2 regions of the Exiguobacterium sp. s6 genome follow, and region 2 is predicted to be linked to the other one. Evidence: predicted binding sites of a transcription regulator. Region 2 holds the regulator's gene; the other holds the start of a gene.
The links. Region 2 encodes Rex, which represses fermentation and respiration genes when NADH is low (regulators of the CRP and FNR family bind a similar motif). Its sites were predicted from a motif close to TTGTGAAATATTTCACAA; they were not measured.
Positions count from the first base shown of each region.

Region 1: the regulator Rex is predicted to act here: its motif matches at 9,533-9,550, upstream of ric (iron-sulfur cluster repair di-iron protein).

Region 1 is NZ_JACSLN010000002.1:164,663-180,144, reverse strand. It holds gene KNP75_RS11885 (MFS transporter) at 1-353, opposite strand, end outside; gene KNP75_RS11880 (hypothetical protein) at 576-1,088, shown strand; gene KNP75_RS11875 (Crp/Fnr family transcriptional regulator) at 1,089-1,781, opposite strand; gene KNP75_RS11870 (hypothetical protein) at 1,892-2,095, opposite strand; gene KNP75_RS11865 (QcrA and Rieske domain-containing protein) at 2,085-2,591, opposite strand; gene KNP75_RS11860 (4Fe-4S dicluster domain-containing protein) at 2,612-3,154, opposite strand; gene KNP75_RS11855 (molybdopterin oxidoreductase family protein) at 3,151-5,397, opposite strand; gene KNP75_RS11850 (hypothetical protein) at 5,390-5,677, opposite strand; gene KNP75_RS11845 (MFS transporter) at 5,658-6,785, opposite strand; gene KNP75_RS11840 (DUF3221 domain-containing protein) at 6,920-7,291, shown strand; gene modB (molybdate ABC transporter permease subunit) at 7,288-7,929, opposite strand; gene modA (molybdate ABC transporter substrate-binding protein) at 7,926-8,657, opposite strand; gene ric (iron-sulfur cluster repair di-iron protein) at 8,765-9,472, opposite strand; gene aceA (isocitrate lyase) at 9,620-10,900, opposite strand; gene KNP75_RS11815 (hypothetical protein) at 10,967-11,263, opposite strand; gene KNP75_RS11810 (malate synthase G) at 11,260-13,452, opposite strand; gene KNP75_RS11805 (MarR family winged helix-turn-helix transcriptional regulator) at 13,636-14,082, shown strand; gene KNP75_RS11800 (nitroreductase family protein) at 14,079-14,714, shown strand; gene KNP75_RS11795 (NAD(P)H-dependent oxidoreductase) at 14,752-15,414, opposite strand; gene KNP75_RS11790 (class I SAM-dependent methyltransferase) at 15,432-15,482, opposite strand, start outside.
Region 2 is NZ_JACSLN010000004.1:764-16,245, forward strand. It holds gene KNP75_RS13805 (GNAT family N-acetyltransferase) at 1-689, shown strand, start outside; gene KNP75_RS13810 (coiled-coil domain-containing protein) at 682-1,620, shown strand; gene KNP75_RS13815 (HIT family protein) at 1,630-2,007, opposite strand; gene KNP75_RS13820 (uridine kinase family protein) at 2,059-2,706, shown strand; gene KNP75_RS13825 (sporulation protein) at 2,701-3,480, opposite strand; tRNA gene KNP75_RS13830 (tRNA-Met) at 3,620-3,696, shown strand; tRNA gene KNP75_RS13835 (tRNA-Met) at 3,722-3,798, shown strand; gene tsaE (tRNA (adenosine(37)-N6)-threonylcarbamoyltransferase complex ATPase subunit type 1 TsaE) at 3,904-4,353, shown strand; gene tsaB (tRNA (adenosine(37)-N6)-threonylcarbamoyltransferase complex dimerization subunit type 1 TsaB) at 4,350-5,006, shown strand; gene rimI (ribosomal protein S18-alanine N-acetyltransferase) at 4,999-5,484, shown strand; gene tsaD (tRNA (adenosine(37)-N6)-threonylcarbamoyltransferase complex transferase subunit TsaD) at 5,456-6,478, shown strand; gene KNP75_RS13860 (hypothetical protein) at 6,494-7,060, shown strand; gene KNP75_RS13865 (hypothetical protein) at 7,111-7,518, opposite strand; gene KNP75_RS13870 (ABC-F family ATP-binding cassette domain-containing protein) at 7,515-9,416, opposite strand; gene KNP75_RS13875 (redox-sensing transcriptional repressor Rex) at 9,566-10,222, shown strand; gene KNP75_RS13880 (twin-arginine translocase TatA/TatE family subunit) at 10,222-10,440, shown strand; gene tatC (twin-arginine translocase subunit TatC) at 10,444-11,232, shown strand; gene KNP75_RS13890 (hypothetical protein) at 11,373-14,012, shown strand; gene KNP75_RS13895 (YesK family protein) at 14,119-14,412, shown strand; gene KNP75_RS13900 (FAD-dependent oxidoreductase) at 14,605-15,482, shown strand, end outside.

The DNA of each region.
Region 1 (15,482 bases), on a different contig from region 2:
GCATAGGCGATGCCTAGGAGCGGCAACAACAAAATCGATGTCGAGAAGATCGTCCAGTTCCGACCACCGAATATACTGTTTGCGAACGTATAGAAAAAGCGCAACGTCGCCCCGACGAGTCCAGGTAGGGCGGCCAACGTGAACAACTGGCCTTGCGTAAAGCTAAACCCGATTGAATTCAATTGGACGGCCGCGACCGACCACATTTGCCAGACGATGAATGCAAGCGTCAGTGCCGGGACCGAGACGAGCAAGTTCCGATTGGCGACTTGTTTTCCCGTCCCTTCCCAAAATCCCACATCCTCTGGCTTCCACTCGGCGAGTGCGTGTGACCCTTTGTCTAATTGTTGCATGGTCTATTCCTCCTCTTAACGGTTCAATTCGTACCCTAATCCCATCCTATCGGCCGTCCCCTTAAAAAAGTGTGCCTTCTTTCACACTTATTTCGCATCTTGAGTTTTTTTCTCACCCTGTCATCAATCTGTGACAAAATCGCCTATCTTTTGTTTCTGTGACATTGAACACAGAAAAACCCTCCCCGATTCCTTATCGTAAGGAATAGAGGAGGGATTAATTTGTCACATCTCATTCAAATCCACTGTGCGCCCGAAGTTCGCTTGGCGCTACAACCATATTTCTTCAGTCAAGACGGGGCCCACGTGTTCCGTGTCTTCGGCGTCGCGATCGCCGAGGCTGCGTTCACCGAGACGGGGCTCGATATCACATTCCCACTTGAAAGTCCGTTAGAAGAACTAGAAGCGCTGCACACCTTGCTCGTTCGGATCGACACTCACCATGACGTGACGATCGATGATACCCAGGCAGTTATCGGTTACTTAGGGGACGGGACAACGGTCACCGTTTATCGCCATTTCAAACGATGGCTCGACTTTTTATCTGCAGCGCGTGTCCGCTCGATGGAAGGTGTCGTCGTCGAGGTCCGTGCCAACGGGATCAAGCTAGCCGAAGGCGTGCTCCGGTCTTATGAGTTGATGGAAGATGGCGATTTTTATGTATCGGCCTGTACAATCGAGGCCGATGGGTTAGAACATTTCGAGGGCGAGCTATCACTTGCCGCCGTAATGTGATCAATCGATGACACAGACCGAGACCGGACAGTCCTCACAATGGTTGAGCAGTTTCAACCGGTCGAGGTCATGGATAATGATTTGACGGGAAGGGAGCGAAATAATCCCTTCTTGAGCGAGCTCGTTCAACATGCGGTTCACGCGTTCACGCGATGTCCCGCAATAGTTGGCGAGCTCTTGGTTTTTCAGTTTCAAGTCGATGAGAATGCCGTCTTCGACTTCCACCCCATAGCTGTTCGCCATACGAATGAGCGTCGAGTAGAGCGCTCCTTTTTTCCCGTTCAATACCAAGTCTCTAAATTTCGTATGCTGTTTCCGCATATGTTCGTTGATCATGACCATGAACTCGCGGACGAATTCCGGGTTCGACGACAAAATCATCGTTTCAATGCGCTCGATTTTGACCGCATAAATTTCACTATCTTCTAACGCCTTGGCGTTAAATAAATATTTTGGTTCGATTGCGAATAACGTCAACTCTCCGCAACAAGCCTCAGCGCTTAAACAACGTAACGTCAATTCTTTTCCATTTTCCGTCAATTTCGAAATTTGGATCAGTCCACTCTTTACAATATAAAATTCAGCTGCGTCTTCTTGTTCTCGGAACAGAAAACCGCCTTTTGGGACATGAATGATTCGATGTGCCAATTTTTTTGTTTCCTCGAGCACCATCGCTTTACTTGAATGAGCCATTTCCACCGACCTTCCTTAAAACACGTTGCACCATATGAAAGCTTGCCTTCATTCTAAACACAAACCCCCTCGAAACGCAATCAACATTTGGAAGCGTTTCAAGGGGAGGACTATTCTTTCGTACGATATTCAATTTTTTTCCAATATCGATATAATAAGCCGATCAATCCGACATTGATGACGGCGATGGTCATATACAGTCGCATCGAGGCATGATCATACACCATATAGCTCTCAATTGTATATTGCAAGAGTATCATGTTCGTCGCGAGCAATATGACCAATCCGATTAAACTCCAACCGTTACGCCCCATGATGAATCTCTCTTCCGACCGCAAAGATCTTCCCGTTCTCGATTTCAAGCAAGATTTTAGGGAGTTCCCGCTGCGGCGGACCGGCCTGTGGTTGGCCGTCGACACCGAAGTAACCACGGTGGCACGGACAGAGGAGTACGTCCTCCTCCTCTACGTAAAACACCGGGCACTGTAGATGGGTGCATTTGTTGTTATAGGCAACGAATTCACCATTCTTTAAATGAACGAGCAACGATGGTTCCGTACCCGGATATTCAAATTCGAGTGATTTCCCGCGCTCTAGCGCCTCGACCGTCGTGATGAATTGACGGTCGGTTCTCGGCTCGCTTCGAACGAAGGCCGCGATATTGAACGGGACGGTCGCGAGACCGAGTGCGATGCCTGCGCCGAACGTTGATTTGATGAACGCCCGTCGATTCAGTTTCACGTCATCGGCCCGACTCAAGTTATCGACGAGTGCGGATAACCGTTTCCGGTCTTTTGATTCATTTGACATAAGTCATCTTCCTTTCCATCTCAATCGGAATAGACGCCAAAGAATTCAGGGACGTAATTCCATTTATCGTCTTGCGAAGGCTTTTTCCCTTCGATCATGTTCATTTGGACGCGTTGACGACGGAGTTGCATCATCTCGTCATGGTCGATGAAGCGAATCGCATCCGACGGACAAACCGACGCACACATCGGCGCGATATCATGTTTGGAGCGGTCGTAACACATGTCGCACTTATACATCTTATTCTTCTCAAAGTCGAACTTCGGAATCCCGAACGGACAAGCGAACGTACAGTTCCGGCAGCCGATACATTTTTCTTCCGAAGCCGATAACACGACGCCCTCTGGCGTGATTTGAATCGCATTGGCCGGACACACTTGAGCACAAGCCGGATTTTTACACTGCATACAGATCATTGGGAACGTCTGACGGTTCTCCGAGAAATCGATATAATCCACATAGTTGCGCTCGAGCCCCTCGTGGTCCCCGCATTCGCGGCAAGCTGCCTGACAGGCCCGACAGCCGATACAACGTTCAAACTCTAAATACATGACCTTATTCATTTCGTATGAACCTCCTCATCCATGACGTGACAGCTCGTCGCAATCGCATGGTCCGCCATGAACGGCACGCTTGATCCGAGCGGGACCGTCAACGGATTAATGTGTAACGGGGTGTTGGCCGGTAACTTTTTCATTTGTACCGCACATACCTTGAACTCCGGCATGCGTGACATCGGATCGAGACACGGGTTCGTCAATTGATTGATGGCGAGCTCCTTGCCCCAATGATAAGGGACGAAGACCGTATCTTTTCGAATCGCCTTCGTCAAACGTGCTTCGACGACCATCGATCCGCGACGTGTGCGGAGTTCGACTTTGTCGCCCGTTTGAAGGCTATAACTTGATGCCAACTCCGGATGGATCTCCACGAACGGCAGTTTTGACATCGTGCTCAAGAAGTCGACACGGCGCGTCTGATTGCCCGACAAGTAATGGAAGACGACCCGACCTGTCGTGAGCGTGACCGGATATTCTTCATTCGCATATTCACCGGCCGGCCGATACGTGACGACAGGCAAATTCGCTTTTCCGTTCGCCGTTCCAAACCGTTCTTTGAACATCGTCGGTGTGCCGGGATGATCTTCGGACGGACATGGCCAAAAGACACCATACTCGTCGTCGATTCGTTCCCATGTGATCCCAGAGTAGTCAGCCGCTCCACCTTTCGTCGCGATGCGGAACTCCTCCCAAATGTCACGCGCCGTCTCGTACGGGAAGTACTGTCCGCGTCCCATCCGTTCAGCGATCCGCTTCATGATTTCCCAGTCTGGGAGCGAGTCTCCGAGCGGTTCGCGCACTTTCCGGATCCGAATGACACGTCCTTCTAGGTTCGTCGTCGTCCCTTCATCTTCGGCCCACGAACAAGCCGGCAAGACGACATCAGCGAACTCACAAGATTCCGACATGAAGAAGTCACTGACGACGAAGAAATCGAGTTTGTTGAAACTGTCCCATACGTACGGAAGGTTCGGTGCCGAAACGGCTGGGTTCGAACACATGAGGTGCATTGCCCGAATCGTTCCCGCTTGAATCTCATCGAACATTTCGAACGCGGACACACCTGGTTTTGGCATCTCGGAAGGATCGATGCCCCAAACCCCGCTCACATATTCGACGGCTTTCGGGTCAGTTAATTTCCGGTAGCCTGGTAACAGGTCTGCTTTTTGTCCATGTTCTCGTCCACCCTGCCCGTTCCCTTGCCCCGTCATCGTGGCCACGCCCGAAGCAAACTTCCCAATCATGCCTCGTAAGAGCGCCATCGACGTATAGAGCGAGACATTGTCGACGCCTTTTGACTGTTGTTCGACGCCGCGGGCGAACAACATGACCGAACGTGGGCTCTTCCCGTAAATATGACCGGCCTTCTCGAGTTTTTCGATGGCGACACCGGTCACCTCACTCGTCCGTTCGAGCGTCCAGTCTCGGACCGACGCTTTCAACTCTTCATAGTTATCGCAACGCTCATCCACGTACGCTTGATCAACATAATCGTGTTCGACTAAAAAGTTGAGCAGTCCCATCGCAAGCGCCGCATCCGTCCCTGGCTTCAAATCGAGATGGACATCGGCGACGCGCGCCATCGGAATTTCACGCGGGTCGGCGACGATGATTTTCGCGCCTTTGTCTTTCGCCTTCCAAATATGTTGCGTCGTCGTCGGATGACATTCGGCGATATTCGAACCGGCGACAAAGAATGTGTCGACGTGCTCGAACTCCGTCCACGGAAGCGTCGCTCCGCGGTCAATCCCAAGTGTCTTTAAGAAACCGCCGGCAGCTGACGACATGCAGAAGCGACCGTTGTAATCGATGAACCGTGTGCCGAGTGCGACCCGGGCATACTTCCCGACGAGGTAACATTTTTCATTCGTCATCGAGACGCCGCCGAAGACGGACACCGCATCTTTCCCATGCTCTCGTTGAATGCGTTTAAAGTTCGCTTCGATCACGTCGAGCGCTTCTTCCCATGTCGCTTTTTCAAACTTGCCGTTCCGTTTGATGAGCGGAGTCATGATGCGGTCCGGATGTTCGATCGTTTGATAGGCCGTGACGCCTTTCGGACAAAGTTTTCCTTTGTTGACCGGGAAATCGTAGCGTGGTTCAACGCCTTTGACGGCCCCGGTTTTCTCATCGACCCGGATATGCATGCCGCACTGCATGCCACAGTAACAACAGTGGGTCGTGATCAACTTTTCACCCGGTTTGATTAAATTCTGTACTTCTGGCGACGTTAAAAAGTCACTCATCGTCTTCCCCTCCATAGAACGTTTCCGCTCTTCGTTTTGAAAATCCACTGACGTGATAGCCGTTAATCGTTTGAAGCGGATAATGCATCCCGTCACTTCCGGGCCGTCCGAGCGCCGAATCGAGCCGGGCGCGACGACGACAGGCGTGACAGAGGTCTTGGACCGTGTGCGCCGCATCGACTTTCACGAGTTGGTCCGACCCCTCGAGCAATTGTTTCACTTGTTCAATCTCTTCAAGCGTGCCGGTCGGTTCGCCGCACTTAACGCACAGGTGTCTCATCTTTTGCCTCACCTTTCGTCTCCTTCGGTCGGCCGAATCCTGGCATCGACATGCCCGTGTTCGTATCGACCGGGTGTGTCGGTAACTGTCCGTTCATCAAGTTCAATTGCATCTTCACACGCATCGAACGTCGACACGGTTGGCAGTAATCGGAGAGCTGGGTCCCGTCACTGAGCCCGAGCTGGATCGTCTGTGCTTGCAAAATCGCTTGGACGTCCTCGACTTGATTGTCCGTCGCATAACGTGTCCCACACCCGGCGCAGACACGTGTCTCATCTGCCTCAACTTCCCGGTAGTTCATCGGGACACTGGCCGCCATCGGTCGGACCGGCAAGTGGAACAGTTTACCGAACGGGAAATAACATAAAAAGATGATGACGGTCAATTGATGGAACAAGGCGAGCTCGTGATGGATGAAGCCTCCGAAGAACACGTACGAAACGGTCAGCAACAACCCCGAGACAGTGACGATGAGCAACATGAGGAGCGGTAAAATATCAAATTCGAACCGCTGGGTCACTTTCACGTCCTGGTCGTTGATCCGGCGATAGAGTGCCATGAGCACGCCGACGAGCAACATGAGCGCGGTGATGTTCAACCCGTTATAGACGAGCTCCGCGAACAACCCGTGCGCAGCCATCTTGATGGTCGGGATGTTAAAGACGACAATCTGATACGTCTCGATATCAATCAAATCAAACCGCATCCATTGGAACGTCAGCCCGAATGTGATGGCGAACGACCCGAGACATCCCCAGGCAATCAACATATGTTGGGTCCAGCGGTACCAGCCACGTTCCCAGATGAACTTCTGTAAGACAATATTGTTGACGGTCGTGGCGGCGACGGCCTTGCTGGCCCGTTTCTTTTCTGCCTTCATTTGTTTGAGGCTCCGCTTCAATACTTGTGAGGTGGCCGGCCGTGCAAAAAATAACGTCAAGCGGACGACCATCCCAATCATGCAAATGACGGCGGCGATATAGTAGCCGAACAGCGCCATGTCTACGTGCTCAAATCCTGCCGAGGCGATCCATGTCGAGAGCACCAAGACGGTGAATCCTACGAACGACCACTTTGCGGCGGTCGAATAAAAATAACGATCGGACATATGTGTTCCCCCTTCTCTTTCCGAGCGACTTCATAGTTTCATCATAAAGATGACATCTCGACTTAACTGTTACTTTTTTCACAGATAAGCGATTCGAGACGTGACAGAATAATGAACGAAGGAGGCGTTCCCTTATGAAATCATCGCTTAAAATCATGTTATTCCTCACCATCGCGGCCATGCTCGTCGTCTTTTCCATCGGTTTCGTCTTCGCCAATCGAGCGACGACCGAACCAGATGTCGAGGGGTATGTGATTGAAATAAATGAATCTGACCGCACCGCACTCGTCATCAGCGGAATTACCGCAGAAGAGGCCACACTCTCTCCTGACACCTTGTTCGCGCAAAGCGAACCGGAAGACGTAAGCTGGTTCAAGTTTCAAGTGAAAGCCACGTTCAAGCAAATCGCTGTCGGGGACCACGTCCACATTTGGAAAAAGACCGGTCCGAGTATCTTAAATACTCCGAACCGGTCTTATGTGAAAAAAGTCGACGTGATCGACTAATATGAACGCTTGCCATAACGTTCACTCAGCCAGAGGACTAAAAACGCCAAACCAACCAACCATCCGCTCCAGACGAGTGCCTGGGTCATATCACCGTTGATTGTCGCCATATAAATCGCTGTGGCGAGCGTCATCGTCTCGCCCGGGATATTTCCGGCAATCATCATCGTAATCCCAAACTCGCCGATTGATCGGGCGAAGCCGAGGACGAAGCCGCTCGTCAACGCAGGTAACAGCAGCGGAATCGTCACGTAGGTGAACAGTTGACGCTCTGACCCGCCGAGCACGCGTCCGGCCTCATACCATTCCGCATCGAGTTGTTTGAGACCGAGACGAATCGTTTGGTAGATGAGCGGGAACGCGGCCAAGGCGGACGCGATGACGTTCGCCTGTTTCGTGAACAAGATAGTAATCGGCAACAATCCGCCGATCCCGTTGTTCCCGAGGACAATCAAGGCGTATAGTCCGATGACTGTCGGCGGCAAGATGAGCGGCAGTAAAAACACCGTCTCCAACAGCCGCTTTCCTTTGAATTGACGGTGATGCATGAAATAGGCTGCTCCGAAGGAGAGGACGAAGGCGCTCACCGTCGCCAGCATCCCGACTTCGAATGTGAGTTGAAGTGGAGATTGCGTCATTTAGAAAATCCTTTCGCTAAAAAGTGAGCTTGGATATCATCGTCAAACAAACGCGCGTAAACATCGCGCACGTATGGATTGTGCGTCAACCGGGCCGCTGGATACGCGATCGTACCCGTCGCTTCAAACGGGACCGACTGAAGCGACTCGACGTCCGTCGTCAGTTCCGTCTTATAGACGAATCCCGCATTGGCGTCGCCTTGTTCGATGAGCGTCAACACTTGTCTCACATTCTGGGCGAACATGATTCGCGGTTCCACTTCTTCCCACACGCCTTCCACTTCTAGCGCCGCTTTCGCGTAGCGACCGGCCGGGACATTGACCGGGTCACCGATGACGATCCGAGCACATGCGTTTAAGTCGTCCCACGTCTCCGCGCACGGTTTCCCTTTCGGTGTCACGAGCCACAGCTCGTTATGCAAAAACGCATCCCGCTCTAGAATCGGGATTTGTAATCGGTCGACATCATCAACGCTCGCGGCTAAAAAGATATCTGCCGGAGACCCGTGATCGATTTGTGCTCGCAAGGCGCCGCTCCCGTTCGTCACGACCCGAATGTCGATCCCATCGAATTCCGCTTCAAGTTGTCGCTCGACCGCTTCTAAAGCCGGTCCTAAGCTTGCCGCCGCCAAAATGGTCACGGTGTCCTCCGAATCTGAACTCGACCAGACTTGACTTAGTAATAAGGCGACCGTCACCCCTACGATGACTCCACTCACCCGTTTCATGATTAATCACTCCTTTGCTTCCCCTTTATCGTAGCGCTTGATTTGCCTCCCATCTGTATCAAACGTCACAAAAAGACACCCCCACGTAAGTAGAGGTGTGCCACTGCTTAAGCGAACGTGCGCGCCCGCGGGAATAAAATGTTGTTTTCGAGATGAATGTGTTCAAATGTATCCGATTCGAGCGCTTCTAACCGTTGATAGACAAGACGATACGTCCCACACGCTCCTTCAGGCGGCGTATAGTCGTTCGTGATTTGACGCAATTCTTTTAAAATGTCACCGGCTGCCGCGTGTTCTGACTCGAGCGAGGCCAAGATGTCATCAAGCTCCCGTCTCGTTTCAGCTGTCGGTGCCGTCTCGTGACGAAGCAACGTCGGGAAGTCTTCTGTTTCTTCTTTGACGATATGTTGTTCAAGTTCCACTTTCAATTGATTGAACAGTTGATGAATGCGTCCGAGGTGCGGATGGTTTTGTCCGTGAACCCGGAACACTTTTGTCACATATGGTGTGAGCTGTGGCAATTCGTCCGTCAAAAACTGGTGATGCTTATAAATGATGTGCTCAATCAATTCCGAAGAAGAAGCGGCATCCCAATCGATACTCTTCTCGTTCATCTCTTGCTTGCGTTGATAGAGCGCATTAACTTCTTCTAAAATGTCTTCCGTCGACCGTTTCGATTTATCAGTCGCTTCAGCGAGTGGTCGGTTGCCGCCACAACAAAAATCGATTCGGTTCCGTTTGAAAATGTCTGCCGCTTGCGGGCATTGTTTGACGATTTCAGATACGTGCGTATCGCCCGTGAATGTCTGTGTCATCTGTCATAACCTCCATATTCATTTTGACATGTTCAGCGTAGCAAGAGTTTGACGACAAAAATGTGAAATACGTCACATTTAAGTGAACAGGATGCACGCGTTCTGAATTTGGACACAAAAAAAGCCCCTCTTGTGGAGGGGCGACGCTTAATGGGACGGCGCTTCAAATTGTTCTGCCTCGGTCGAACCGGCCAGCGCCGTCGTTGACGACTGGCCTCCCGAGATGACGAGAGACACCTCATCGAAATACCCGGTCCCGACCTCACGTTGGTGACGTGTCGCCGTATAACCGTGCTGTTCTGCACTGAATTCGGCCTGTTGCAGTTCCGAGTAGGCGGCCATCCCGCGGTCTTTATACCCGCGTGCGAGTTCGAACATTCCGAAGTTGAGCGAGTGGAAGCCAGCGAGCGTGACGAATTGGAACTTATATCCCATCGCACCAATCTCTTGTTGGAACGATGCAATCTCCTCATCCGACAGCTTTTTCTTCCAATTGAATGAAGGCGAACAGTTGTAAGCGAGGAGTTTCCCCGGATACTTCGCATGAATCGCATTGGCGAATTGACGCGCTTCGTCCAAATCAGGCTCGGACGTCTCGCACCAGACGAGGTCGGCGTACGGTGCATAGGCGAGACCGCGCGCGATCGCCTGTTCAATTCCCGCCTCGGTCCGGTAAAAGCCTTCCGGCGTCCGGTCACCGACGATGAACGGATGGTCGATTGGGTCGATGTCGCTCGTAATCAAATTCGCTGCGTGAGCATCCGTCCGGGCGACGATAATCGTCGACACCCCCATGACGTCTGCCGCAAGCCGTGCGGCAATCAAGTTCTTCACGGCCGTCTGTGTCGGCAGCAACACTTTGCCGCCGAGGTGACCGCACTTCTTCTCTGAAGAGAGTTGATCCTCCAAGTGGACGCCGGCTGCACCCGCCTCAATCATCGCCTTCGTCAACTCGAACACGTTAAGCACACCGCCGAAACCGGCTTCCATGTCAGCGACGATCGGGGCGAACCAATGCGTATCGCCTTTCCCTTCCGCCGTTTGAATTTGATCGGCCCGTTGAAGCGCCTGGTTAATCCGTTTGACGACGCTCGGCACCGAGTTAGCCGGGTATAGGCTTTGGTCCGGGTACATGTGCCCCGACAAGTTCGCATCGGCGGCGACTTGCCATCCGCTCAAATAGATGGCTTCGAGACCCGCCTTCACTTGCTGGATGGCCTGGTTCCCCGTCAACGCGCCGAGCGCGTGGACGTAGTCTCGTTCGTGGAGTAACTCCCATAACCGTTCCGCTCCTTTTGTCGCGAGCGTATGCTCGATTAGGACAGACCCCCGAAGCCTCATCACGTCTTCGACCCCATATGGACGTTCGACCCCGTTAAACCGTTCCGACTGTAACATATCCTCTAGTTGCATTTGTTGTTCATTCATATCCATTCCTCCTGTATTATATTAATTTATATATTTATCGTTTGTTATATAACAGATAATGCAAGCTTAATCCAAGTATGCACAGCATTCGAGCGCCGCTTTGAATGACGAGTGCTCCATCCCGCAGCAACGACAGACGTTTTCTTCGTCACGATCTTCTGGTTTACGGAATATGACGACCTCTTCGACCGGCTCTCTCATGATTTGGAGCGACCCGTCGGCCCGGTCGAGCACGAGGCGCATCAAATCGTTCCCATAGACGAACGCCGTGTTAGCGAGCGCCGCTGTCGATTCCCCCGAGACGATCCGACGGACGACCCAACGTTCAATCAACTGTTCGCTTTCGATTTTTTTCGTTGTCATGATGATGCTCCTCCTTTTAAATTCGGTTCTAATGTCACTTGTTGTAAAAACTGTCGGCGGCGCCGGTGCAGGATCGGTTCCGTATATCCATTTGGTGATGCATCGCCTTCGAACACTAACTCTTTCGCCGCTTGATAGGCGATGGAGCAGTCTACATCTGGCGTCATCGGACGATAGTGCGGATCTTCCGCGTTTTGCGCGTCGACGACCTCGGCCATCCGGTAAAGCGTCGCTTCGACTTGTTCACGGCTACAGATTCCATGGTATAGCCAGTTGGCGACATGTTGACTCGAAATACGAAGCGTTGCTCGGTCTTCCATCAACCCGACATGATGAATATCTGGCACTTTGGAGCAACCGACACCTTGCTCGACCCAACGGACGACGTAACCGAGCAACCCTTGCAGGTTGTTCTCGAGTTCCTCGTTCACTTCCTCATCTGTATAGAGACGCGTGGCGAGTGGTACCTCGAGCAGACGCCCTCGCTCAGTTGCTGGATCAAACGAACGATTCGCCAACTCACGCTGAACGTCAAACGCATCGACTTGATGGTAATGCAGCGCATGAAGCGTGGCCGCCGTCGGGGACGGCACCCAAGCCGTCGTCGCCCCGGACCGGACATGATTGCTTTTTTCACGCATCATGTCGCGCATCCGATCGGGCATCGCCCACATCCCTTTCCCGATTTGCCCGCGTTGATGGAATCCTGCGTCAAGCCCGATCTGGACATTCAGACGTTCATAAGCATCGAGCCACTCCGATGTCTTCATCTCGCCTTTCTTGCGCATCGGTCCGAGCGTGAGCGAGGAGTGAATCTCATCGCCCGTCCGGTCGAGGAATCCGGTATTGATGAAGACGATGCGTTCCTTCACTTGCTCGATACAGTTCTTCAAATTAAGCGACGTACGTCGCTCCTCGTCCATCACGCCGACTTTGAGCGTGTGACGCGGTAACTCGAGTACATCTTCAATCGCATCGAACAAGTCGTTCGTGAACGCGACTTCCTTAGATCCATGCATCTTCGGTTTGACGATATAGATGGAGCGTTCGCGGGAATTTCGTCTGGCATCAAGGTGGCGGCTCGCGATGAGCGCAGTGAAAATCCCGTCCAAGATCCCTTCCGGTACTTCACGTCCTTCCGCGTCGAGCATCAAGTCTGTCGTCATCAAGTGCCCGACGTTTCGAATAAAGAGGAGCGATCGGCCCGGAAGCGTGACTTCACGCCCGTCTTTCCCGACATACTTCCGGTCAGGGTTCAACTTCCGAGTGAGCGGCCGACCTCCTTTCGTGAATGTTGCTTCGAGCGTCCCGTCCATCAGGCCTAGCCAGTTCGCGTAAAGGTGGACCTTGTCTTCCGCCCGAACAGCGGCAACCGAGTCTTCACAGTCGACGATGGCAGACAAGGCGGACTCGAGTTCGATGTCAATGAGCCCTGCTCGATCGACCCGTCCGATTGGGTGGTCCCGGTCAAACTGCAACTCGGCGTGAATCCCGTTATGGACGAGCAAGAGCTTATTCGGATCACTCGTTTCCCCGACATAGCCGACGAGACAATCGTCTTGAAACGCGATGCGGTTCCCTTCGATGATGGCGTATGGCCTGCCCTCTGACACGAGATAGCCGTTCGCTTCTTCGTGCGAGCCCTCCCGGAGCGGAAATGTATCGTCGAGAAATTGTTTGGCATAGGCGATGACCGCTTCACCGCGAACTGGATTATAGCCGCTCGACTTCGTTTTCCCGTCCTCTTCGTCGATGACGTCCGTTCCGTACAAGGCGTCATACAGGCTTCCCCAGCGGGCGTTCGCCGCGTTCAATGCATAGCGTGCATTGTCGAGCGGAACGACGAGCTGCGGTCCGGCTTGCCTTGTAATCTCTGAATCGACACCCGTAACGTCGATGTTGAAATCGGGGACGGCTGCTTCGATGTAATCGATGGACCGAAGGAAACGCTCGTAGTCTTCCATGTCAAATGCTTGCTTATGCTCGCTGTACCACCCCTGTAATAGCCGCTCATACGACTCACGTTCGTGAAGCAGTGACTCATTCCGAGGAATGAACTCATCGAGTAGGCGCCCGACCCCAGGCCAAAATTGTTGGTGTGCCTCTTCTTCAGGCAATATACGAGCCGAGATGAAGTCGAGCAACGTTTCATGTACGTGATAAGTACCTACTTGTTTGTAATGTTCCAAGCCGTCACATCCTCCCATTCAATTGTTATATATCAGTTGACTTAAATATAGACTATTATATAACAGTTTGACAACAGTTTTTTTGAAACTTTTTATTTGCGATCTATTTCAAAACCGATTAGTATACTTTGTGTGACCTATCAATGATTGATTCATCAATTAGTTTTTGAAGGAGGATACCCGATGCGCGACGCTTGTTCGCTCAGCGATGAGATTCTCTACCATGTCATCACCGTACAAAAAGAACTGGCCCAACTGTTCGATACGGAAATGGACGGGCTCAGCTCGACCCGCTTCGATATTTTGAGCAACTTGCATCACGTCGGCCCTTTGCGTCAGCGTGAACTGCAACAACGGGTCGGCGTCGATCATGCCGCCATCACGCGACATTTGAAACAGCTCGAGACACAGGGCTTGATTACGCGCGAACGCTGCCTCCAAGACAATCGGGTCATCTTTGTCGATTTGACCGATGTCGGTCGGGAGCGGATTGCACATTGGACCGAGCAAAAGAAGTGCTTATCGGACCGTCTTTTTGTAAACATGAAGGTAGAGGAGCAACGACAGTTACTCGAACTTTTAAATACGTTACAAACCAACATTCAACATGAAAGGAAGACCCTTATATGAACACGACAACACAGAAAGACTTTATGGAAATCCTCAAAGGACGCCGCTCGATTCGCGTCTATGATGAGAACGTCAAAATCTCAAAAGAAGAGATGACACAAATCCTGGAGGAAGCGACGACGGCACCGTCATCACTCAACCTTCAACCGTGGCGCTTCGTCGTCATCGATAGCGCAAAAGGCAAAGATACTCTCCTTCCGCTCGCAAGCTTCAACAAACGCCAAGTCGAGACGTCATCAGCCGTTATCGCCATCTTTGCCGACTACCAGATGGCCGATTACACACAAGAGATCTTTGATACGGCCGTCGAGCGTGGCCTCATGCCACCAGAAGTCCGCGACCGTCAAGTTGACATGATCAAAGGCATCTTCAAAGACGCACCGAAAGAGTCTGTTAAAGACAGCATCTTGCTCGACTCAGGTCTCGTCGCAATGCAACTTATGCTTGTCGCCCGTGCCCACGGCTACGACACAAACCCGATCGGTGGCTATGACAAAGCGAACATCGCGGAAGCGTTCGGCCTCGAGAAAGAGCGCTACCTTCCGGTCATGCTCCTCTCAATCGGAAAAGCCGCGGAAGACGGTTACCAATCGGTCCGCTTCCCAATCGACCGCATCACGGACTGGAAATAAGCAAAAGCTCAAGCGCCTCGGGCGCTTGAGCTTTTTTTCATCCGATGTATTTGACGACTTCATTGAAATCGCGACGTGTCTTCGGCGCGAAGTCGCGGGCCCGATGTCCGAACGCGACCATGACCGAGAGCGACCAGGCACCTCGTTCCATGACCCCTTCCGAGATCAATAATTCATCGATGTCTGCCTGATTGAACCCTTCAATCGGACATGAGTCGACGCCGATCTGTGCGGCGGCTGTCATCATGTTGCCGAGCGGGATATACGTCTGGCGTTTAATCCATTCTTGGAACACACGCTCATCATCTAACAGTCGATAATCTTGTTCTTGGAACTCACGGACCCGTTTCACCCGAAGGGCGTACTCGTCCTCGGTCCGTCCTTGGACGTCCGTGACGATGTGACGGATGTAGTCCGAGTCGTAGCGCATCGCTTCAGGCGTCCGCGCCAAGATCAACACGAAATGGCTCGCCGTTAACGCCTGTCCTTGGGCACCCCACGCGTGGTCTTTGATCTTCCGGAGCAAGTCTTCGCGACGAATGACGACGAACTGCCAAGGCTCGAAACCGAACGAACTCGGTGATAAGCGACCCGTCTCCAGAATGAATTCGAAATCTTCCTCATCGATTTTGCGGTCCGCGTCGAACTCTTTCGTCGCTTGACGCCAACGATACGCATCTAAAATATCTTCTTTTTTCACGATGATCCACTCCCCATTTACCAAGATGACTCCATCATATCAAAACGATAAATAAGAAAGCGCTCATG
Region 2 (15,482 bases):
AACATGAAGGACAAGTCGTCGGGGGAGCCGTCGTGACGTTGACAGGGAAAGATTACGGACGGATTGACCGCATCTTTATTCATCCATACAGACAAGGTAAAGGGATTGGAAAACGGGCACTACAGTCAATCGAGAAGCTTCATCCGACTGTACGAATTTGGGAGTTGGAGACATCAGCAGCCCAACCCTACAATGTGGCATTTTATCGGGCAGTCGGTTACCAATCCGTCTTCGAATCAAGCGAAGAGGTCTGTTTCGTCAAACGAGTAAAGCAACCCGTAGATGAAGCAATCACATTGCGATATGAAGAGCGCTCGATCAAAGGTGCCCAAGCGTATGGAATGGATGCGAGTCAAATCGCCATCACGAATAGTAACGTCTCAGAACTACGGGCCAGCAATTGTAATTTCACGAGGAGCCAATTCCGCAATATTAACTTCAGAGAAACCGAGTTCGACGACTTGAACCTTTCCGGCTCACAATATCGATTCGTCACCATGTACGAGTCAGGACGGCCGACGACGTTTTTCCATACAAACCTGACGAACACGATTATGAAAAACTGTCGGCTTGATGGGGTCCAGATCGAGGATTCATCGATTGACGGCTTAACGATTGATGGGGTACACGTCAAAGACCTGTTAGAACATTATCGAAAAGAAACTGGAGGAATAAAACGTTATGAGTGATCTCTACCAAACCCAACACGACTTACAACAACAGATGGCAGAACGGGACCGACTCGCCCGGAAATTAAAAACACTCGACAAGCAAATTGCCGAACATGAAGCTGTACGAAAGCAACTTCTCAATTCGTTTACGAAAGAACAGCGCGATGTCTATGACTTGGATTCATTCTCGCTCGTCAACGCATGGCGTAAACTCAGGGGAACATTCAACGAACAAAAAACGATTGAATTAGAAGAGGCGGCCCGGGCCGAACTGAAGTTACGAGAACACGAGGCAATGGTCGATGAGTTAGGGCTTGAACGTCGTGATTTATATGAAACCTTTGAGACGTATAACGGGATTGACGCAGAGTGGGAAGCGTTCGTAAAAGAGAAAGAAGCCCACTTGAAGCAGGATCCTGAAGTTAAGGAAACACTATATCGGCTCACGAAGCAGCAAGTGGAAACGAATGAGGTGCTCATTGAGTATAAAGAAGCCATTAGTGCTGGACATACAGCGCGGACTGCCATTTCAAGAACACTTAAACATCTCGACAGTGCAAAAGGTTGGTCGACGTATGATACGTTCTTTGGAGGGGGCTTGATTGCGACAGCGATGAAACATGATGCCATCGATGCCTCGGAGCGGAAGATGCACGAACTTCAAGCCGCACTTGAGCGATTCTCGCGGGAGTTGGCTGATGTGAAAGGCGTCGTCAGCGGTTTACAGATTGAACGCGGGTCACTAATCCAGTTCGCTGACTATTTTCTCGACGACATCTTCTCGGAATGGACGATGCATGGACGAATCAACGATTCACTGGATAAAGTGAACGGGCTCGATCGTGAAATCGCTAAACTGATCGAGAAAATGACAAGAGAAGTCGAACGTTTGGAGCGACAACTCGAAGAAATAGAAGCGAAACGAAAACAGCTCATCCTTACGCGGTGAGCTGTTTAGTCATTCTGGTCGTTTCAACCAATGGCGCAACCCTTTCCCGGCATGGGGACCTGCCGTGTAACGCGGGATGACATGCAAGTGCGCGTGGGGCACGGTCTGGTTTGAAGCAATTCCGACGTTCCAACCAAGCGTATAGCCGTCAGGGCCATACGTCTCTTCGAGGAACACCTTCGCTTCGTGGAGCAGTGTGTATGTGTCATGCCATTCGAAAGGTGTGAGATCGAACGTCGTCGCTCGGTGTTGTTTCGGCACGATGACGCCTGAACCGACGAGCACGTCCTGTTCACGATCATGCATTAAAAAGTAGCATGTCTCGTTCTCGGCAACGATTCGTTGGGATGGATCAAGCTGTGGATGACAAAATGGACAAGTGGACATTGGATTGGTACACTTCCTTTCTATATGAAGTGCACCAAAAGGGGGATTCAAATGAATGATTTGATCGATTATATCGTCGACGAAGTCGGGCAAGAAAGACATACGGTCATCGGGATTTCGGGACACGGAGGTGCCGGCAAGACGACGTTCGCTGATGCTTTACGTGCGCGCCTCGGAGACGTGAACTACATCAATACCGACCCATATATCACGGACTCGATGTTACGAAAGAGTGCCATGCTCGATTACACGGTCGACGGACAGGCACATCATTATAAGATGACAGCCTGTCATCCGTCCGCGCACCATCTGTTATCTCTAGAGCGTGACGTCCGCATGGTACGTGAAGGCATCGGCTTTTATACGATCGACGTCCCGTATCTCGAACGGACTTGGATCGATCCAGCAAAACGAATCACTATTATTGAAGGGATGAGTGTCGCCTTCCTCGAACCTCACTATTTCGATGTATCGGTCTATTTGTATACGGATAGCGACACTGAGTTCGCCCGTCGTTCTGTCCGGGACATCCAAGAGCGTGGGATGGACCTGGGCTACTTGAAAGCCTCGCACGCCGAGCGTCGGTTTCAATATGAACTGTTCATGCATCCGCATCGTGAGAAGTTCCAGACGGTCGTCTCGACAAGCGATAATGTTTGGACGATTGAGCGGAGCCCACAAAAAAACCGCTCATCATGAGCGGTGGCTGCGTAACGTTTCTTGGATCCCGAGCCCGAGCCGATCTTGTTCGCGCTCGAGTTGGTCCCACGTGAGCGAGCGATGGCGCAACGTGACGTCGTTCGCAATCGACTCGAGTGTGCGCTGCTTCTCGATGTTGTCGAGCCAGTAATAGACGTCGACCCCATCCTCATCGATACGCCAGAACGATTTGACGACTTCGAACTCGTCGGCCCAGTCGCCGACCGGCTTAAACCCATACTTCTCGACGAATGGATACGGCCGTTCTTCTCCGAGCGGGTCGATGACGTTGCGGACGAACATGAGCTCGAGGCCTGCATGTTCGGTCGCCTCTAACAAGCGTTTCAAAGCGGGGAGCGGTTCGACTTCGACATTCTCGACAACATCGAACCAAACCCGTTTGCCGTCCGTGTCCCAGACGGTCGCTTCCACACTATACGGAGCGCCCGCTGTCGACGGGGCATACATCGTTAAATCAAACGTGAACGGGATATGCTCTTCAGCACCTGGTTCGAGGACGACCGATAGAGGGATTGGGACTTCTTGAAGATCGGCCTCGCGGTTGAACTCATTCCCTTCGAGCGTGATGTCTTTAAAGGTCGTCAAAAAGTTAAGCGTCAACTCCTGCAGTCGCACGACATGTGAAGTGGTGTTCGACACGCGTAACGTTCCATGGACGGTTTCGTTCGGGAGAAACGGTACGGTGTGAAAATAGACGGATGCATCCAGTTCGGAAAAGAACCATTTTTTAAAGCGATTACCCCATTTCGACATGACGGTCGCGCCCCTTTTCTCTAGTAAGTTACACTCCTTATCATGTTCCCGATTCCAATTCTCAAAAAACATTTAGAAAAAGGTTGCATTTTATAACTACTTCACTTATTATAGAGGATGTCGAAACAATTCAAACCATCGCGGGGTGGAGCAGTCTGGTAGCTCGTCGGGCTCATAACCCGAAGGTCGTCGGTTCAAATCCGGCCCCCGCAACCAATTTTTATTTAATTTCATATGTCGTCGCGGGGTGGAGCAGTCTGGTAGCTCGTCGGGCTCATAACCCGAAGGTCGTTGGTTCAAATCCAGCCCCCGCAACCAATTTTTTAAATGAGATAGCGAAACGATGACGTTTCGTGTTTTTTTTTGCGCAAAATTGAGTGTACAATGAGTACGTATCGCTAGAACCACTAAAGGAGAAACATCATGTATACATTGATTACCCATTCTGCGGCCGAAACGCAGGCGGTGGCAGAAAAACTCGCCACGCTCGTCAAAGCCGGAACGGTCATAACGTTGGACGGCGACCTCGGTGCCGGCAAGACGACGTTCACCCAAGGCTTTGGTAAAGGCCTCGGCGTCACGCGTAACGTCAACAGCCCGACGTTCACCATCATGAAACAATACCAAGGGCGCTTGCCGCTCTATCATATGGACGTCTATCGTCTCGAAGACACGGGGGACGATATCGGCCTCGAGGAATACATCAACGGTGATGGTGTCGCCATCGTCGAATGGTCGAACTTGATCGAGTCGTCACTTCCGACGGAACGGCTCGCCATCACAATCGAGCGAGTCGGGGACGAGGAACGTCAACTGACGTTCGCGCCCGTCGGCGACACGTACGATGCACTCGTGAAGGAGGTGCTCGCATGAAACAACTCATGATTGACACGTCGACGACACGTCTGTCTGTCGCCTTGAGTGAGCACGGACAGATTCAAGCCGAGGCGACGGTCATGGTCTCGAAAAATCATGCCGTCACGCTCATGCCGATGATCGAACAATTGATGAATGCGGTCAAATGGACACCGACCGAACTCGAACGCATCGTCGTGACGACAGGTCCTGGATCTTATACGGGGATTCGCATCGGTGTCACGACAGCGAAGACGCTCGCCTACACGCTTCAAATCCCGCTCGTCGGGGTCTCGGCGCTCCGTCTTATGGCGGCGGCCCCGAACACGGAGCTCCCAATCGTCTCGCTTATCGATGCCCGCCGAGGGAATGCCTATATCGGGCATTATCAACAGAACGAGGCCGTCACACCCGACCGTCACGCATCGGTCGCCGCTTGGCTTGAAGCCAATATCAGCGGACCGTTCGTCGTCGTCGGCGACGTGGAGCCGTTCCGTGACGCACTCGCGTCTTACGACTATACCGAAGCACCGGCCGCGCATAGTTACGGCCGTGCGAGCGATCTCGTCGCCTTAGGTGAGGCCACGAATGATGTCCATGCGTTTGAGCCCGAGTATCTTCGTCTCGCTGAGGCGGAAGCGAAATGGCTCGAGGGACAAAACAATGGCTGATATTAAAATCCGGCGCATGACATGGCTCGACGTCGAAGAAGTGACCAAAGTCGAGGAGGCCTCGTTCGCTATTCCGTGGACGAAAGAAGCGTTCATGAACGAGATGCTCCGCAATGACCAAGCGATCTATTTCGTCGCTGTGCATGAACGACGCGTGGTCGGCTTCGTCGGGGTTTGGCAAATCGTAGACGAGGGGCACATCACGAACATCGCCGTCTTACCGGAATATCGTGGGCAAGGCATCGGCAATCTGCTGTTGACGCAACTCGTTGAATTTGCCCGCTCGAAGTCACTCGCGGCGCTCACGCTCGAAGTGCGCGTCTCGAACATCGGCGCCCAAAAGCTGTACGAACAGTTCGGTTTCGAAAATGCCGGACGCCGGAAACGATATTATCAAGACAATAATGAAGACGCCTATATTTACTGGGCGAAGTTAGGAAGTGAAACAGATGGACACATCGCTCATCCTCGCGATTGAGTCGAGTTGTGATGAGACGTCGGTCGCGCTCGTGCGTGACGGTAAGACGCTTTTATCGAACGTCGTCTCGTCGCAGATTGAAAGTCATAAACGGTTTGGCGGGGTTGTGCCCGAGGTCGCCTCGCGCCACCACGTCGAACGGATCACCTACGTCATCGATGACGCCCTCAGTGAAGCGGGTGTGACGATGCAAGACGTCGACGCCGTCGCGGTCACGCAAGGACCAGGTCTTGTCGGGGCACTCCTCGTCGGAATCAGTGCGGCCAAAGCGCTCGCTTTCGCCCATAGCAAACCGCTCATCGGCGTGCATCATATCGCCGGACACATTTATGCGAACGAACTCGTCGAAGAGATGGAGTTCCCGCTCGTCTGTCTCGTCGTCTCGGGCGGACACACGGAGCTCGTCTATATGCCCGAACACGGTGTGTTCGAAGTCATTGGGGAGACACGTGACGATGCAGCCGGAGAAGCATATGACAAAGTCGCACGGACGCTCAGTCTTCCTTACCCAGGTGGACCTGCCATCGACCGTCTCGCAGCCGATGGGGAAGACACGTACAAGTTCCCACGGGTTCGGCTTGAAGCGGGACGTTTCGATTTCAGCTTCAGCGGGCTCAAGTCGTCGGTCATCAACGCCGTCCACAACGCTGAACAGCGCGGGGAGACGGTCATCCCTGAAAACTTGGCGGCCAGTTTCCAAGCGAGTGTCGTCGAAGTGCTCGTCGAGAAAGCGATTCGTGCCGTGAAAGAAAAAGGAGCGAAGCAATTGCTCGTCGCAGGTGGCGTCGCAGCCAACCGTGGACTCCGCGCTGCACTCAAAGAAGCGACGGACCGCGAAGGCATCCGCCTCGTCATCCCACCACTTGATCTATGCGGAGACAACGCCGGTATGATTGGAGTCGCGGCACATCACGCGTATGTGCGCGGAAAGCGCGATACACTGGCGATGAATGCGGTTCCTGGGTTATCCTTAGAAGAGAGCATGACAGTCTAGGGGGAAAATATACAGATGATGAAACGCATAATCATTGGAGGTCTCGTCGTACTGCTCGTCGTCGCGACGTTTTTGCAAGTACGGGAAATCATCCGCGCTTATAATATCGCCTATCAAGAAGAAATCGTTCCGGAAGCGACACGCGTCCGGTCGCTCACGGGAGCGGAATCGCTCGAAGGCATCGGCCGGGTCACGGGTGAGAACACGCTCGTCGAGACGTTGTACGGCTATAAGAGCCTAGACGACCAAGACATCGAAAGCGTCATCGTCGTCGACCGCAACCTCGGCGTTCAGCCGAAAGCGAGCGATGCGTATTATCAAATCGCACCGGGACGAGAAGCGACTGAAGAAGAGGCGGCGAAGTTCGAGGACATCGTCAACGAGTTTGACGAAGAGCAATTGTTCGCCCAAGTCATCTCGACGCATGAGGCAAAATATGTGACGAACGACGAAGAGGCGCTCACATTCTACAAAGTGTTCGTCCGTGACGTCGATACGAACGAGTACGTGTTTTTTATCACGGAAGACGGCATCAAGCTCGACTTCCACACGCGCGGTTTCCAACCGTTGCGTTATTTCTAAACGTAAAACAGGGAAGCTGACCTCCACAATGGAGTGCGGCTTCCCTGTTTTTATACTTCTGGATGATGTTTCTTTTGTTTATACCACATATTCACTCGGCTCACGACATAGACGATCAAGGCGAGCACCCACATGAGGAGCGTCGACTGATAGAAGTGGCCCCATACCGAGCCGGGCGTGTAAAAGCTGTGCACGGTCACATCGACCGGCCAGACGACGAGGCGGATAAAGAGCGTGCTCATGAGCAGACCGCTCAACAAGCTGATGACAATCCCGCTCCACGTCTGGATGATGAAGCCGATGACGACCGGCAGGAAATAAAACAGGAACGACGGGACGACGGTCGGTTCCCCACGAATCAGTTCGGATACGTACTCCGTCCCGGTCGGCACGATGTAGGCGAGACCAGTCAGGAAGGCGTGCATCCACTCGATTCGCATCGCACGGAATCGCATCATGAATGGAGCTCCTCCCATTCTGCATACAGCGCCGTGATCGATTCTTTCGTCGCATCGGACTCGGTCGACAGTTCCTGTGCCCGAGCGAAGTCGTTGAAGACGTCCGGTTCACACAACAGCTGCTCGATTTCCTCGAGCCGGGCCTCGTGTTGCTCAATCGTGAGCTCGATCTCCTCGATCCGTTGTTTCATCCGGCGCTCCTCGCGTTGCTGTTCCTTGTCGGCGCGCTGTTTCTTGACGATGACTTGTTTCGTCTCTTCACGAGCGAGTCGGGCCAGTTCTTCGAGTTCTTCTTTCTTCTCGACGTAGTACGAGTAATCACCGAGGTATTCGTCGATGCCGTTCGGCGTGATCTCCAAGACGCGCGTCGCGAGCCGGTCGATGAAGTAACGGTCGTGGGAGACGAACAAGATCGTGCCCGGGTAGTCGACGAGGGCGTTCTCGAGAATCATCTTCGAGTCGAGGTCCAAGTGGTTCGTCGGCTCATCCAAGATGAGCAAGTTCGGCTGCTCGAGCTTCAGTTTCGCGAGCGTCAAGCGGGCCCGCTCTCCACCCGACAGTTCATGGACGCGCTTCATCACGTCGTCACCACTGAACAGGAACTGACCAAGCAGGCTGCGGACTTCTTGTTCGCGCATGAGCGGCCAGTCGTTCCAAATCTCGTCGATGACGCGGTTGGCATCCGACAAGTTCTGTTGTTCCTGGTCGTAGTAGCCGATCTCGACGCCGGTGCCGTAGCGGATGTCACCGGTGAGCGTCGGCTGTTGTTTCGTCAACACTTTCAAGAGCGTCGATTTGCCGACTCCGTTCGGACCGACGAGGGCGACCGATTCGCCGCGTTGCAGCTGAAAGCGGAGATGCTGGGCGATCGGCTCCTCATAGCCGATGGCGAGGTCGCTGCCGCTCAACACGTCGTTCCCGCTTTGGCGTTTGATTGAGAACGAGAGGACGGCACTGCGCTCGTCACCGTCCGGCGCTTCCATCCGATCGACTTTCTCGAGACGTTTGCGGACGCTCTGGGCCCGTTTCGTCGTCGTCGCCCGGGCGATGTTGCGCTGGATGAAGTCCTGCATCTTGGCGATCTCTTCTTGTTGGGATTCGAACTGCTTCTTCTCTTGCTCATAGATCGCGGCCTTCTGCTCGAGATACTTCGTATAGTTGCCGACGAAACGACGGCTCCGGTGGCGAGAAAGCTCATAGACGACCGAGACGACGCGGTCGAGGAAGTAGCGGTCGTGGGAGACGATCAAGACGGCGCCTTTATAACCGCTCAAATACTTCTCGAGCCAGCCGAGCGTCTCGATGTCCAAATGGTTCGTCGGCTCATCCAAGATGAGCAGGTCTGGACTTTGAAGCAGCATCTTCGCCAGGGCGAGGCGGGTCCGTTGTCCACCGGAGAGCGTATCGATGCGGCGCTCGAAGTCGTCCGGATAGAAGCGCATCCCGTGAAGGACGGAGCGGATCGTCGCCTCGTATTGATAGCCGCCGCGGTCTTTGAACGTATGCTGTTCTTCATCGTAAGACGACAACAGGCGCTCATAGGCGGCCGGGTCGTTCAAGATGCGCTCAGATCCCATGTCTTGTTCCATGCGGCGCAGCGTTTTTTCCTGTTCAATTAAATCGGTGAAGACGGTGAGCATCTCGTTCCAAATCGTCTCGTTCGATTCAAGTCCTGAATCTTGGGCCAGATAGCCGATCGTCACATCTTTTGGCTTCATGATATCGCCTGAGTCATAGTTGTATTCCCCGGCGATGACTTTGAGCAGTGTCGACTTGCCGGCGCCGTTCCGGCCGACGAGGGCGACGCGTTCGCCTTCTTGGATTTCGAGTTTGACGTTCTCTAAAATCGGCTCGACGCCGAATGATTTCGATAAGTTATTGACTTGCAGTAGGATCAAGTGAAAAAACCCCTTTCTCTCTATTTAGTATACTGTATTTTTTAGTCTTTTCAGGTATATTCGTTGAGTGGTTATGTGAATTCGTTTACAATCAAGGTGTATGAAATTAGATTCGTTTGAAACGCGTCGTAAAAAGGAGGCTCTTTCCGTTGAGTCAAAACGAACCAAAGATTCCGCAAGCGACAGCCAAACGGTTGCCACTATACTATCGGTTTATCCAAAGCCTGCATTCATCAGGAAAACAGCGTGTCTCTTCTGCTGAACTGAGTGAGGCGGTCAAGGTCGATTCGGCCACGATCCGTCGCGATTTCTCGTACTTCGGTGCGCTCGGTAAAAAGGGATATGGCTATAACGTACAGTATCTGTTAGACTTTTTCCGTAAGACACTGAATCAGGACGAGATTACGAACGTCGCCTTGGTCGGGGTTGGTCATCTCGGGACAGCTTTCGTCAACTATAACTTCCTTAAAAACAATAACACACATATCGTCGTCGGGTTCGACGCAGACGAGACAAAAGTCGGCACGACGATGTCCGGTGTCCCGATTCATCACGTCGATGAGATGGAACAGATTATGAAGCAAAACAAGATTGACGTCGCGATTTTGACGGTGCCGTCTGCCTATGCACAGCCTGTCGCGGATGACTTGGTCCGCTTCGGCATCAAAGGCATCTTGAACTTTACACCGGCCAGGCTTACTGTGCCGGATACGGTCCGCGTCCATCATATCGACTTGTCGATCGAACTCCAGTCGCTCATTTACTTTATGCAACACTATCCATCTGCTGAGGGGGTCCATCAATAATGGAATTACTATTATCGTCACTCGTCGTCGGTATTCCAGGCGGAGCAAGTCTGTTTGTCATCGCGATTATCGCGCTCATCATCTTCGGGCCGAAGAAATTGCCTGAGTTCGGCCGTGCCGCCGGACAGACGCTCCGTGAGTTCAAAAATGCCACGAGTGGCATGATGAACGAGCATGACGAGAAAGACAAGAAAGAAATTGAGAAGAAAGAGCAGTAAGCGATGAGCCATCAACCTGATCAAGAACGGGCACTGTCCGACCACTTGACAGAGCTGCGGAGACGACTGATGCTGTCGGCATTTGTCGTCTTTGCCTTCTTTTTGATTGCTTTGCCGAGTGTCAAATATGTGCTCGCCTATCTCCAGGCCGACCTCGTCGAACGAGGCCTTGAATTGAACGCCTTTGGGGTCGCGGACCCGCTCATGATTTACTTGAACTTGGCGCTCGTCATCGGTCTCGTCGCGGCTGGTCCGTTTCTACTGTATCAACTGTGGGCGTTTGTCGCACCTGGTCTGCATCCGAACGAGCGGAAAGCGACGCTCGCCTATATTCCGATCATCTTTATCTTGTTCCTCGTCGGTTTGGCGTTTGCCTACTATTGGTTGTTCCCGCTCGTCCTCGATATCTCGACGGACCTCGGGCAAGACCTTGGTCTGACGCAAATCATCGGGGCGTCGAACTACTTCACGTTCTTGCTGCAACTGACCATCCCATTCGGACTGTTATTCCAGTTACCGGTCGTGACGATGTTCTTGACGCGCATCGGTGTCGTGACGCCGTACTTCCTGTCATCGATTCGGAAGTACGCCTACTTCGCCTTGTTCGTCGTCGCGGCCTTCATTACGCCGCCGGATTTGACGTCGCACCTCATGGTGTCACTGCCGCTCTTCTTCTTGTATGAGATTAGCTTGTCGATCTCACGCATCACGTACCGGGGCGTGCTCCGACGTGAGAAAGAGGCGATGGTGAAAGAACAGATGGATTTGATGAAACAAATGAATGAGAAGTAAACACCATGTCATGCGACGTGGTGTTTTTTTGATTTTAGGGCTATTCAATTTTGAAAAAACAACTTAAAATTAGGAGGGTTAAATCAAAAAATGGATTATTTTTGAAAGTTATACATTCATAAACAGAAATGAGGAGACTGATGAAGAAGTGGTTATGGAGCATGCTCGTGGTGCTCGTCATGATGGTGGCACCGGGAGTCGAAGTTCGAGCAGAAGACTATGCCAAACCGGAAATCATTCCGGCAGGAGAAGTCGTAGGAGATAGTGGGTATGTGTGGCGTTCGGGAGATCCGGAGACGCTTGTTCACATTGAGACCGGTGAGGAATATACGTTACCGATTCGCGTGTCTGCTGCTTATAATATGTATGCCATCGGAGACGGCCGATTTATGTTAAAAGGATGGCCGGAGTGGGTGATGTGGGATATACGTACGAATGAAGCGACGACATTCCCAATCGAAGCAGGAAGTGAGAATCGACTCGTGTCAACGAATGTAACAACAGGAATGATGTTATGGGCTGATGACGAAAAGTATATTATCACATCGATGTCAGGTGATATTCTCGGATCGCTCACGAAAGGCAGCGATCCGGTATACAGTCTGCTCGATGACGGGAACGTCCTCGCATTCGCCGACGGTCAAGTGACGAAGCGGACGGTGACAGGAGAAGTGCTTGAGACAATCAGTTCCTATTCAGGACAGGTGCGGTGGGCCCGTCACATGAAAGAAGCGAATCAATGGTTCGTGATCAAAAGTGATGACTCGGAGCACATGTTTATTTTCGATTTGGCGACGAAACGATGGATTGAGAAAGATGCGCCAAACGTAAGTAATCTTACGTGGAAAGACGGCACCTACTACTTCATGACGCGAGAAATGTATACGACATTCTATGTCAGTTATAACGTCAGCACGAATGAGTGGAAAGAGGCACCGATTGATGACGCTGACATTCGACAACACGGTCCGTGGTACGTGTTTGGTATGAAGAAGACGGAAGTGTACACGCCGGAGTCTTTATGGAAAGCGCCATGGCAATTGAATGTCAATGTGCCGAAAACGACGAATCGCTATGAGGTAGGTCGTCCATATGACGTCAACGGAACGGCCACGCTCGTTGATGGTACGGCCTTACCGATTCCAGCGACTGAGCTGACGGCACGTTTAGCCTATCAAGACGACCCGTTCGTTTGGGAGCAAGGGAAACTGACGTTACAGACGAATGAGTCGTATGACATGATTTTTAAGTGGAACGATTTTGAGCGCCGGTTAGACTTATGGGCATCGAACTATGTGCCACTCACACTCGACCCGCCAACCGGTGTCTTAGGTCCGATTAGCGGGAAGACGACACCGAACACGCCGGTGTTTGTCAGTGTGACGAAAAACTTGTATCAATCGAACTCATCGGATTCATTGTTGAACTATCAATCTGCGACGATCCAATCGGATGAGTCCGGGCGCTATACGTGGCAACCGGCGCGGTGGTTCACACCTGGATCGCGTGTGACTGTGAAAATCGGTAGTGGGTCAGGTGTTTACGCCGATCCGATTGAACTTCAGACGGTCAAAGAAAGTGACGATACTTCATCAAATGGTATCTCGGTTCTGACGAAAACGGTCACTTCAGGTGTCACATTGAAAACGACGCCGAACGCCGCAGTGGATGTGTTGATTCGCAGTGGGAAATACTACGAAATTTCGAATGAGCAGGCAGATGAAGACGGACTCATTTCGATTAAAGAGTTTAATACGATGCCTGTAGACATCGGAACAAAAGTCTACTTCAAATTAAAAGAGGCACCCGCTTCGGCGTTCCGGCTCACAACCGTGGAGACAAGAGTGGAACCGCCTGTCTTTTCGTGGACTCGGACACCGTTAATGTATGACAAATCCATCAACATCACATCGAGTACCGATCAGGCCTATCGCATCTATCGAAACGGTACACATGTGGCGACAACACGCGTCATGCCGTACACGTTCGAGACGCCATTAAAAGAAGGGGATGTCATTCTCGTCACACGTTCGAGCGGCGATGCGACGTATGAACTCACAAAGACGGTCCGTGCGTTCACTCCGACGCTCAGTGTGACGGACACGTTGATGACGAAGACACAAGCGACACTCTCAATCAAAAAGACGAGCACGGCGACAGTGCGCTTCTATGTAAATGACAAACTCGTCTCGGCCAAACGCCTATCGACGACACGTTACACCGTCCCCGCCAAACCGGGGGATCGCGTTCGCGTCAAAGCATCGGTCGGCTCGAAATCGCGTGACGTCTCGATTCAGTTGCCGAAAACGTCGCTGTCGACGCTCTCGATTAATGATGAGAAGTCACTCTGGGTCGGGTACGTGATCCCGAATAGCACGGTCACGTTGAAGAACGGTTCGAAAGTATTGGCTACTGCAAAGGCGAGCAGCACCGGACGTGTGACGCTCCGCTTCACGAGGCAACCGGTCAATGCGACGCTCTCGTTGACGAGCCAAAGCGGGACGTTCCGACATGCGCAGACGGTGAAGGTGACGACTGGACCGACACCGACGCTCGCGCCGACGATTCCATCGAGCGCATCGAAGACACTGAAGGCGACATCGAACGTCGCGTATGGCACATTGACGCTCACGCGGGGGTCGACGGTCCTCGCGAAGAAGACGGTGACGGCCACGTCGACAACGCTCAGTTTCACCCCACAAAAGAAAGGAACGAAATTGACACTCCGTCTCGTGACGCCAAAAGGCCGAAGCGTGACGAAGACGATTTACGTTCGTTAACAAAAAAGCCATTCGCGATGATGCGGATGGCTTTTTTTAGAGATAGGGAACGAGGGAAAGCCGTGATACGATGAAACCAATCAAACATAGGTCAGGGGGAGAAACGATGGCTTGGGAGTACTACGGGGATGAACTCATCATCATCGGCGTGTTGACGACAATTTTGTTGATTGCCGTGCTGAACTTTTTGAAATCGCGATTCAAGCGGAGACTCGTCTTCTCGTTGACGTTGCTCCTCGTGGGATACATATCGTGTATCATCGGACTCGTCTTCGTCCGCGGTTGGGACGCGCTGGGCTGGATTTTGATTGGCATTAGTCTGTATGTAATCGGTCTCCTCACCTATATCGGCGTCGTTATCTATCACTGGGTCAAAGGACGACGCACCACAAACTCATAAGTGAACCGTTCCGGTTGCGGGACGGTTTTTTTGTTGTCACACATGGAGTTCAAACTTTAGACATAATTACGTGAAAAAGTGAGCAAAAGGATTGTCAAACCTTCTTGTGAAATAGTACACTAAGTTCAGAAAGTAAATGTGATATTTATCACAAACACTAACTTGCCTAACACTCAAAGGAGAGACAACCATATGAAAATCGCAGTCATCGGATGTACACACGCAGGAACAGCAGCAGTCAAAGGATTACTCGCCAAGCACGACAATCTCGACATCACGGTGTATGAGCGCAACGACAACGTCAGCTTCCTCTCGTGTGGGATCGCCCTCCACGTCGGTGGTGTCGTCAAACGTGCGGAAGAGCTCTTCTACGCGTCACCGACCGAACTCGAAGAACTCGGCGCGACGATGCGCATGAAGCACGACGTGTTGAACATCGACACGGAAGCGAAGACGGTCCATGCGAAAAACCTCGACACGGGAGAAGACGTCTATGACACGTTCGACCGTTTGATCGTCACAACTGGTTCATGGCCGATCGTCCCGACGCTCCCTGGCATCGAGATGACTGGGATTGAGCTCTGCAAAAACTATGGCCACGCCCAACGCATCATCGAGCGGGCGAAAGATGCGACGAACATCGCCGTCATCGGTGCCGGCTATATCGGTGTCGAGCTCGTCGAAGCGTTCGAAGTGTACGGTAAACACGTCACGTTCATCGATAGTGCCGACCGCATCTTGAACAAGTACCTCGACAAGTCGTTCACGGATCAACTTGAAGCGGACATGACGTCACGTGGCATCGACCTCGAGCTCGGCCAGACGGTCGAAGCGTTCCGCGGGACAGATGGAAACGTCACGCACGTCGTGACCGATAAAGGTGAGTTCGAGGCTGACCTCGTCATCCTCTGTGTCGGCTTCCGCCCGAACACGGGACTCCTTCAAGGCCAAGTCGACATGCTCGGCAACGGCGCCATCATCGTCGACGAGTATATGCGCACGAGCAACCCGGACGTCTTCGCGGCTGGTGACAGCTGTGCCGTCTATTACAACCCGGCGCGCACACATGC